DNA from 2 places in the Rhodococcus sp. LMD genome. Region 1 is predicted to be linked to the other one. Evidence: riboswitches for the same ligand, from Rfam matches in the RefSeq annotation. Region 1 holds a riboswitch; the other holds the start of a gene.
What was found. Region 1 has a riboswitch for thiamine pyrophosphate ahead of ACWPQI_RS20670 (3-oxoacyl-ACP reductase). Riboswitches for the same ligand answer to the same signal wherever they lie in the genome.
Positions count from the first base shown of each region.

Region 2: it holds a riboswitch for thiamine pyrophosphate, as region 1 does, so the genes downstream of both, ACWPQI_RS08430 (TenA family protein) here and ACWPQI_RS20670 (3-oxoacyl-ACP reductase) in region 1, are expected to answer to the same signal.

Region 1 is NZ_CM148557.1:4,538,163-4,543,045, reverse strand. Features, by position in the region: gene lipA (lipoyl synthase) at 1-452, shown strand, start outside; gene ACWPQI_RS20680 (DUF3263 domain-containing protein) at 457-747, shown strand; gene ACWPQI_RS20675 (GAF domain-containing protein) at 840-1,967, opposite strand; TPP riboswitch at 2,344-2,438, shown strand; TPP riboswitch at 2,639-2,731, shown strand; gene ACWPQI_RS20670 (3-oxoacyl-ACP reductase) at 2,786-3,550, shown strand; gene ACWPQI_RS20665 (LLM class flavin-dependent oxidoreductase) at 3,550-4,857, shown strand.
Region 2 is NZ_CM148557.1:1,797,450-1,802,332, forward strand. Features, by position in the region: gene ACWPQI_RS08420 (ABC transporter permease) at 1-554, opposite strand, end outside; gene ACWPQI_RS08425 (ABC transporter substrate-binding protein) at 535-1,563, opposite strand; gene ACWPQI_RS08430 (TenA family protein) at 1,560-2,279, opposite strand; TPP riboswitch at 2,272-2,370, opposite strand; gene ACWPQI_RS08435 (carboxylesterase/lipase family protein) at 2,483-4,024, shown strand; gene ACWPQI_RS08440 (FadR/GntR family transcriptional regulator) at 4,161-4,883, shown strand, end outside.

The DNA of each region.
Region 1 (4,883 bases):
TGCTCGCCCACAACCTCGAGACCGTGCCGCGGCTCTTCAAGCGGATCCGCCCCGCGTTTCGCTACGAACGCTCGCTCGGTGTGCTCGCCGCCGCCCGCGACTTCGGCCTGATCACCAAATCGAACCTGATCCTCGGTCTGGGCGAGACCCCACAGGAAGTGCATCAGGCGATGATCGACCTGCACGATGCCGGCTGCGACATCCTCACCATCACCCAGTATCTGCGTCCCTCGCCGCGGCACCACCCAGTCGAGCGGTGGGTCGCGCCGGAAGAATTCGTCGAGCACGCGAAGGCCGCCGAGGAGATCGGTTTCGCCGGCGTCCTGGCGGGGCCGCTCGTGCGTTCCTCCTACCGCGCCGGCCGCCTCTACGCCGACGCCATGGCCCACCACCGCCGTCCACTCGCGGCTGCTCTCAGCCGTCTCGCCGCAGCGCACCCGCCAGGAGAGTGACCACATGAGTTCCGCCGTCGAAGACGACCGCATCGTCGAGTTCGCCCGCCGCTGGCTGCCCTACGGGGGCGGAAGTCCCGGAGACCTTCTCGTCGAATTCGGTATGACCCCCGCGGGATATCTGACCCGGCTGGGTGAGATCCTCGACAGCCCCGCCGCCATACGGCTGCACCCCCGACTGCGCGCGGACCTGCGCAACTTCGTCGCTGCGCGCACCGTCGCCTCGCGCGCCGCCGAATCAGCGCCGACCCGGAGGGACGATGTTCCGAGAGAAGCCCGGTCCGCCCCGCTGTGAGTCCCGGGGAGCAGGGCGCGCGTGCCGCTCCTACCCGGATTCGTCGACGCGGAGACGGCGGGAGCTCCGAGCGAGATCTGCACAGGCGGATCTCACCTGACCACACGAACTTCGACACCGTCAGCGAACCGGTACGGCTGGGGCGTCAGCACGGGACCGAGGCTCTTACGCAGGCGGGAGACCTCGGCACGGACGGCAACGATGTGGTCCCGGTCGCCGAACAGGGCCTCGCTCAACGACGCGGCATCGATACCGGCCGACCGGGTACGTGCCAATACCCGCAGAATCTGCGCGTGCCGCGGTGACAGGGCGCGCGTCCATTCCGTCTCCCCCCGCACCGTCGCCCGCGGAGCCGCTCCCAGGTCGAGTTCGAGTTCGACGGCCGCCCGTTCCGCTCGGCGCCGCACCAGCCATGCGTCACCGAGCGGTTCGGGCACGCAGAGTCCGAGACCGGGCACGAGCAGCGGCCGGTCGCCGCCCGGCGGTGCCAGTCGTTCGGGAACGCCGATTCCGCTGGCTGCCACGACCCAGCCGTGACCGTCCACGACGACGGCAGGCCCACACGTCGCTGCGAGCACCGGTGCCGCATCGGCACGGAGCCTGTCGAGGTGGGCGGCATGCTCGCGCCAGAGCATCGACTCGGCCAATCGCACAGCCGTCTGCACGAGGGCCACGGTGGCCGGATGCACCGACATCGCGGACCCGCTGATGTCCAGTACCCCGAGTACCTCGCCGGAGCGTGGATCGTGGACCGGTGACCCCGTACACGACCAGCCGTAGTGGGACCGCGCGTAGTGTTCGGCCGAGAAGAGCTGCACCGGAGCGTCCTCGACCAGCGACGTGCCGACCGAATTGGTGCCCACCGACTTCTCCGACCACCGGGCGCCCTCCACGAATCCGAGGACGTCGGCTTCCCTCTGCACGTCGCGTGCACCCTCTCGCCACAACACCACCCCGTCCGAGTCTGCGACGACCACGATGAAGTTCGCGTCGCTCGCCACCTCGGTCAGGGTGCCGCGTAGCTCGGGCAGAACCGATCTCAGGGCACTTCGTGCACGGCGCGCCTCGAGTTCGGAAGTGTCCGCGAGTACGACGTCCTCACACCGGGCGGGACTGACACCGTCTGCCCGAAGACGCGACCACGACCGGGCGACGACGTCGCGCGGCGGCACCGGCGGCGTCCGACCGGACATCACCGCGTCGTGGACGTCGCTCAGCAATCGGGCGCGGCGCGACAAGTCTTCACCGGAACCGGAAGCGAGCAACCGTTGGCGCGCCGAACTGGCCTTACTCACGCCGTCCAGCCTACCGTCAGGAGTGTGAGCCACACCATGGCCCCTGCCGTCTGCGGCCGTCACGAATGCGGAATTCGTCGACGATCTCGCACACTCGCCGAGAAGTGGGTCGACCGGCACACTGCCTGAGCAAGATCGTTCCGCACGAACGCTTTCGGGCCCCACGCACGCCACCACAGGTCGACACACCCGCGGGAAGCGGACCGCACCGTGTACGGCGTGGCCCCGGCCGGCTCGCCACCGAACCCGTCCATCTCCCGCGGCCCCACCGAGCCGCCGAACGACGTCGACGCCTTATGATCCTCTCGACACGGGGTGCCCTGGAGGAGGGCTGAGATCACACTCGTCGAACCTGCTCTAGTTCGTACTAGCGAAGGGATGTCCGAACGACGATGTCTGCTTGTCCACCGCCGCGAGTGTTGTCCGTTGCCGGTTCGGATTCCGGAGGACAGGCAGCGCTTCTTCTGGACCATGTTCAGGCGACCCACTGCCGCCGGATCGTCCTCGTGCCGGGCGGGGATCCTTCGCAGCCTGCCGAGTTGTCCGATGTGACATCGAAGTTCGACGTGCAGGCACAGCCGGGGTAGTCTTGCGACGGACTCGACACGGGGTGCCGGAAACGGCTGAGAGACAGACCCGTCGAACCTGATCTCGATCATGCGAGCGAAGGGATGCCGAGCCGGCGCGGCCGTGTGGTCCGTCGCTGCGGTGAACCCCTTCCCACCGAAGGGAAAGAACAGACAATGCTCCTGCAGAACCAGACTGTCCTCGTCACCGGCGCCGGGCGCGGTCTCGGTCGCCACCTCGCGCAGGCGTTCGCCGACGAGGGCGCCGCCGTCGTGGTCAACTACCGCAACAGCAGCGACGCCGCCCACGCCCTCGCCGAGAAGATCGGCCCGGACCGTGCGATCGCCCTGCCCGCCGACGTGACCGACGCCGCGCAGGTAGACGTCCTGTTCACGCAGGCCCGGAAACAGTTCGGCCGGCCGGTCACCACCGTGGTCAACAACGCGCTGCCCGACTTCTCCTTCAACGGCGACGCGCGCCGCAGAGCCGACGAGATCGGCTACGGCGACTTCGCCGCTCAACTCGACGGCATCGTCGGCGGCGCTGTCAACACGATCCAGGCGGCCCTGCCCGGCATGCGCGAGGCCGGCGGCGGCACCGTCATCAACATCGGCACCAACCTGTTCCAGAACCCGGTGGTGCCGTATCACGACTACACCGCCGCCAAGGCGGCACTGCTGTCGCTGACCCGCACGTTCGCGGCAGACCTCGGGCCCGAAGGCATCCGCGTGAACATGGTCTCCGGCGGGCTGCTGCGCACCACCGACGCATCGGCAGCGACCCCCGAGGAAGTATTCGACCTGATCGCCGCCTCCACGCCCCTGCGGAAGGTCACCACCCCGGCGGACGTCGCCGCCGCCGTCCTGTTCTTCGCTTCCGACTGGTCGCGAGCAGTGACCGGCCAGAACCTGGTGGTCGACGGTGGACTGGTGATGAACTGATGCCGGAGCCCCGCACCCTCCATCTGAACGCCTTTCTCCACGGTGTCGGCCACCATTCGGCGGCCTGGCGGCATCCATCGTCCGCGGCGGAGCGAATCGGCGACATCGCCTACTACGAGGAACTCGCGCGGACCGCCGAACGCGGCTGCCTCGATGCGGTGTTCTTCGCCGACGGACACTGCGTGAACCCGGGCTACACGGCCGGGACCACGTGGTTTCTCGAACCCCTGACCGCGCTGTCCGCCATGGCGCGCAGGACGAATCGCATCGGGCTGGTCACCACGGTGTCCGCGAGCTTCCATACACCGTTCCATGCGGCGCGGATGCTCGCCTCGCTGGACCACATCAGCGGTGGACGGGCCGGGGTGAACATTGTGACCTCGATGTTCGACGCGGAGGCGCGCAACCACGGGTTCGACGCGCTGCCGGACCATGCTGAGCGTTACGGCCGCGCCGAGGAGTTCATCGAGGTGCTGACTGCGCTGTGGGACTCGTGGGACGAAGCCGGCATCCTCGTCGATCGCGCGGCCGGTCGATACCTCGACGCCGATGCCATCCGTCGGATCGACCATCGCGGTCAGCACTTCCGCGTCGACGGGCCGCTCACCGTGCCGCGTTGTCCGCAGGGGCGTCCGGTGCTGTTCCAAGCGGGCGCGTCGGAGACCGGACGCAACCTCGCAGCGCGGCACGCCGAAGCGGTGTACTCGGTGTCGTGGGATTCGGCCGCGGCGCTCGACTTCGCCACCGATCTGCGTGGCCGCGCTGCCGCCGCCGGACGAGATCCCGCGTCGATTGCGATATTGCCGGGCCTCGTCCCCTACGTCGGTCGCACCGAGGACGAGGCCCGGGCGAAGAAGGCGACCCTGGACGCGTTGCTCGACATCGACGCTGCGCTCGCCCAGCTCGGTGTCTTCACCGGTCAGGACTACACGGGCCACGATCTCGACGCGCCGGTGGACGACCTGCCGTCCCTCGATCAGTTCTCCGGCCCGCAGGGCCGCTACGCGACGGTACAACGGATCATCGAAACGCACCGGCCCACTCTGCGTGAACTGCTCGGCTACCTCGCGGCCGGAGGAGGACATGCGACGATGATCGGCACGCCCGAGGCGATCGCGGATGGGATCGAGGAGTGGTTCGTCGCCGGCGCCTGCGACGGATTCAACCTGATGTGTCCGGCGTATCCGGATTCGCTGGACGACTTCGTCGACCTCGTCGTCCCGGAACTGCAACGCCGCGGCCTGTTTCGCACCGCATACCCCGGGGCCACCTTGCGCGACAGTCTGGGACTGTGGTCCTTCGCGTGAAGGCACCCGGGTGACGGCGCCGCTCG
Region 2 (4,883 bases), 2.7 Mb from region 1:
AATCGGGGCAGCGCCGACGGGAGCCGCACGTACCGGAACTCCTGCCGACGCGAGGCGCCCATGCTGCGCAGCAGCGCCCCCGCCTCCCGGTCCGCGGCCGCGAAGCCCTCGATCAGGCCGATCGCCATGGGGAAGAACGTGGCGAGCGCGATCACCAGGATCTTCGGCAGCAGCCCGAATCCGAACCAGATGATCATCAGTGGCGCGATCGCGATGATCGGCAGGGTCTGCGACACCACGAACAGCGGCACCAGGGCCCGGCGCAGCCACGGCGAGAAGTCCACGACGATCGCCAGCGCCCAGGCGACCGCCAGGGACACCGCGAAGCCGACGAGCGTGACCTGCAGCGTCGACCAGGCGTGACCGGCGATGTCGGTGCGGTGCGCCCACCCCTGCTCGAGGACCCGGGCGGGGGAGGGCAGCACCTGCGGGCGGATGCCGCTGACCGCCACGTACAGCTGCCAGCCGAGGGCCAGCGCGGCGACGGTCAGCGCGGCCGGGGCCACGCGCCGCGCCCAGGAATTGCGGGTGGGGTCAGGGGGTGAGGTAGTCATCGGTGAAGTAGGTCGACCAGTCCGGCTCGGTGGTCAACGGTGCGCCGTCGGGACCGGAGAGCAGGCCCTTCTCGAACAGGAACCGGGAGTACCCGGTCCATCGCTCGAGGGTGAGGGTGCCGACGCGGCCGTTCTCGTCGCGCAGGTAGTCGGTCGACAGCATCCGCTGGCTCTCGTAGACGAGGTCCTCGTCGGAGAAGGCCCCCGGGTTCGCCTCGATCAGCGCGCGAGCGCCGCGGTCGGGGTCCTGCGCGGCGATCTCGTAGCCCCGCTGGACGGCCTGCACGAAGGCCCGGGCCTGGTCCGGGTGTTCGGCCAGCCAGTCCTCGTTGCCGTCGACCACGATCGCGTAGGCGTCGGGGAACCCGTAGTCGGTGTAGCGGAAGTAGCGCATCGGCAGCCCGCGGTGCTCGGCCTCGATGCCCTCCCATGCCAGGTAGGAGACGGTGAAGTCGGCGGTGCCGGAGTACACGGCCTCGTACGCGGAGGTGCCGAGGGTGACCGAGGTGAAGTCGCCGCGCCCGCCGTCGTTGCGGATCACCTGGGCGAGCGTCTCCTCGTCGCCCGGGTCGCCGAAGCCCGCATAGGTGCGGGAGTCGAGGTCCGCGGGCCGGGTCAGGTCGGCGCGGTCCGCCTTGACGGCGATGCCGGTCGCCCAGTGCTGCAGCGGCGCGAGCACCGAGACGGTGCGCGAGCCGGCCGCCCGGGAGAACGTCGCCTGCGCCTGCGTGGAGATGCCGAACTCGGCGTTGCCGGCGTCGACGAGGGTGTCCGGGGTGGTGTTGTTGTAGGGCAGGAACTCGACGTCGAGACCGGCGTCGGCGAACAGGCCCTCCTGCTGGGCGACGTACAGGCCGGTGTGGTTGGTGTTCGGCGTCCAGTCCAGGGCGAATCGGATGGTGTCGCCGGACTCGTCGCCGTTCCCGGCGCAGGACGCGGTGAGCAGCAGCGCGGCGGTGACGGCGGCCAGGACGGTGAACCGGCGGCGCAGCCGGGGGAGCGTGGTCATGAGGCCGGCCACTCCTGGGTGTTGAGCGCGGTGTCCCAGAACAGCAGCTCGTAGCGGGTGGCGATGGTGAACGCCTCGGCCATGGCGTCGCGCTCGGCGTCGGTGGCGGCTGCCGCCGCGGCGTCGACGAGGTCACGGGCGCCGGCGACCGCGGCATGGAACTCGGGCGCGTCGTAGGTGGTGACCCACTGGGCGTAGGGGTGGGCGGGATCCGCGGCGAGCACGTCGGCGGCGCGGACGGCGAGGTCGCGGCCGACCTCGGCGTAGATCCAGAAACAGGGGAGTACCGCGGCGGCGCCCACCGGATACGGGTCGGTGGCGACGGTGGCGGTGAGATAGGAGACGTAGCCGAGGCAAGCGGGCGAGTGCGCGGGGGTGTCCTCGGCGGGCGGCAGGACGCCACCGGTCAGCAGACCCCGGTGCAGGGCGGATTCCTCGGTGGCGGCCGTGGCCGCGCTGTTCGCCCAGAACGCGGCGGTGCCCGGGTCCGGGGCCTTCACCGCGAGCAGGGCGAGTGCCTTGGCGTACCCGGCGAGGTACAGGGCGTCCTGCTCGATGTAGAAGCGGAACGCGTCGAGCGGCAGCGTCCCGTCGCCGAGGCGGCGCAGGAACTCGAGGTCGTCGATGGCCTCGCGCAGGACCTTGGTCCGGTCCCACAGCAGATCGGTGAAGCGGTCGGTCCCTGCCGGGACCGACGCGCGGGCAGGCATGGTCATGCCAGGACATCCCTTCGTCAGCATTACCTGATCAGGTTCGACGGGTGTGATCTCAGCCCCGCGCATGTGCGGAGCACCCCGTGTCTACGGAGCCGACGATAGCACTCGGCGCAGACCGCCTCCGCCGCCCGGGCCACCGGGCTCCGCATGCAACCTGTCTGTTGTTGGTACCTTGGCCCGAGACCGTTCGTTCGGGAGGAACCGTGGACGCCGAGACGCTCATCGTCGGCTGCAAGTACGGCGACGTACGCGGCTACCGCGACGGCTCCGTCTACACGTGGAAGGGAGTCCCGTACGCCGCGCCGGCGTCCGGCGACCTCCGGTTCCGCGCCCCCGAACCGCCGGAGCCGTGGACCGACGTGCTCGACGCGCGGCGCTTCGGGCCCATCGCGCCGCAGGGACGCAACAACCCGATCCCCATCGATCCGGGGCTGACGATCGGTGAGGACTGCCTCTCGTTGAACATCTGGGCGCCGGAGCCGGACGGGGAGCCCCGGCCGGTGATGGTGTGGATCCACGGCGGCGCCTACGTCCTCGGTTACTCGGGTCAGCGGATCTACGACGGACGGTTGCTCGCCGAGCGCGGCGACGTCGTCGTGGTGACGGTCAACTACCGGCTCGGCGCGCTCGGGTTCCTCGACTTCTCGTCGTTCTCGACCGCCGGGACCACCTTCGAATCCAATGTGGGGCTGCGCGATCAGATCGCCGCGCTCGAGTGGGTCCGCGACTGCATCTCCGCGTTCGGAGGCGACCCCGACCGGGTCACCGTGTTCGGCGAGTCGTCGGGTGGCGGGTCGCTGACCACACTGATGACCGTGCCCCGCGCCGAGGGTTTGTTCCACCGGGCCATCGCGCAGAGCCCGCCGGCGACGTCGGCGTACGGGTCCGAGCGGGCTGCGCGGGTCGCCGAGCGGTACCTCGAGATCCTCGACCTCACCCCGGCGCGGGTGTGGGCGCTGCGGGACATGCCGCACGAGGCGCTGACCGATGCGGGGGACGTGCTCGTCGGCGAGATCCCCACGAAGTTCCCCGGCACGCTCGCGATGGCGCCCGTGGTCGATCGCGACCTGGTGCCGAAGTATCCGGTGGCGGCGTTCCAGAAGGGGCTCGCGCACCGGATCCCCCTGATCATCGGCTCCAACAAGGACGAGCCGTCGATCTTCCGCTTCATGAAGTCGCCGTTGATGCCGGTGAGCGACGCCTCCGTGCAGGCGATGCTCGACGCCCTCGCCGAGGACCACCCGGAGTTGCTGCCCGACCGCATCGCGGAGATCATCTCCGCGTACCCGGATGTCACGAAAACGTCCGGGGCGATGGCTCTTTCGCGGGACGCGGGGTTCCGGATGCCGGTGGTGTGGATCGCCGACGCGCACAGCGCCCACTCGCCGACGTGGGTGTACCGGTTCGACCATGCGACCCCGATGCTCAAGGCGGCACGGATCGGTGCCGGCCATGCCACCGAACTGCCCTACGTCTTCGGCAATTTCGGGACGCTCGATCGCGATCCCACGTTCTGGCTCGGCGGGCGCAAGGCTGCGACGACGATCTCGGGCCGGATCCAGCGTCGCTGGCTGGCCTTCGCGCACCACGGCGTGCCGGCCGCCCTGGACGGATCCCGGCACTGGGCGCCGTACGACACCGACAAGCGCATGACCCTCCTGATCGACAACACCGACACCCTCGTCCCGGACCCCGACAAGATACTGCGCGAGGTGTGGGGCGACCAGGTGATGGGCTTCAGCTGACCGCTCGGGGGGCGGCCGAATGTGACATTCCGTCGGTCTGACCGACGCGATGTGACATTCGGCCACTCCCGACGGTGGTGGGAACTGGTCTTACCACTTGACCTCTGTCCGGATGGGGGCTTACGGTCGGGTCGTGATGTTCGAGCCGATCGCCCGCAAGTCCGCCTCCGGCGAGGTGTACGACCAGATCGCCGCCCGGGTGCTCGGCGGCGACCTCGCCGCCGGGGCGTCGCTGCCGAGCGAACGCCACCTCGCCGAGGCGTTCGGAGTGTCGAGACCCGCTGTGCGAGAAGCCCTCTCTCGGCTCGCGCACGCCGGGCTGGTGGAGGTGCGCCAGGGGGAGGCGACCTCGGTGCGCGATTTCCGCACCCAGGCCGGGCCGGAACTGCTGCCGCGGCTGCTCGTGCGCGACGGTCGGCCCGACTGGGGTGTCGTCCGCAGCGTCCTCGAAGCCAGGCAACTCATCGGCCGTCAGGTCGCCCGCCTCGCGGCCACCCGCGCGACGGACGAGACGCAACCCCGATTGCGCGAGTCCGTGGCACGCCTCGCCGCGGGGGACGACCCCGTCACGCTGCAGGTCGCCGCCCTCGAATTCTGGGAACACGTCGTCGACGCCGCCGACTCCCTCGCGTTCCGGCTGATCTTCAACAGCCTGCGCAACGCGTACGAGCCGGCCATGACCGCGATGGCCGGGGTGCTGATCGTCGAGGTCGGGCGCGCCGACCTCTACGAACGGCTCGCCGACGCGATCGTCGCGCGCGACGAGGACGGCGCCGAGCACGCCGCCGGCGAACTGCTCGACCTGGGCACGTCGGCCCTGACCACCGCCATCGACCAGGCCGAACACGGAGAGGCGAGG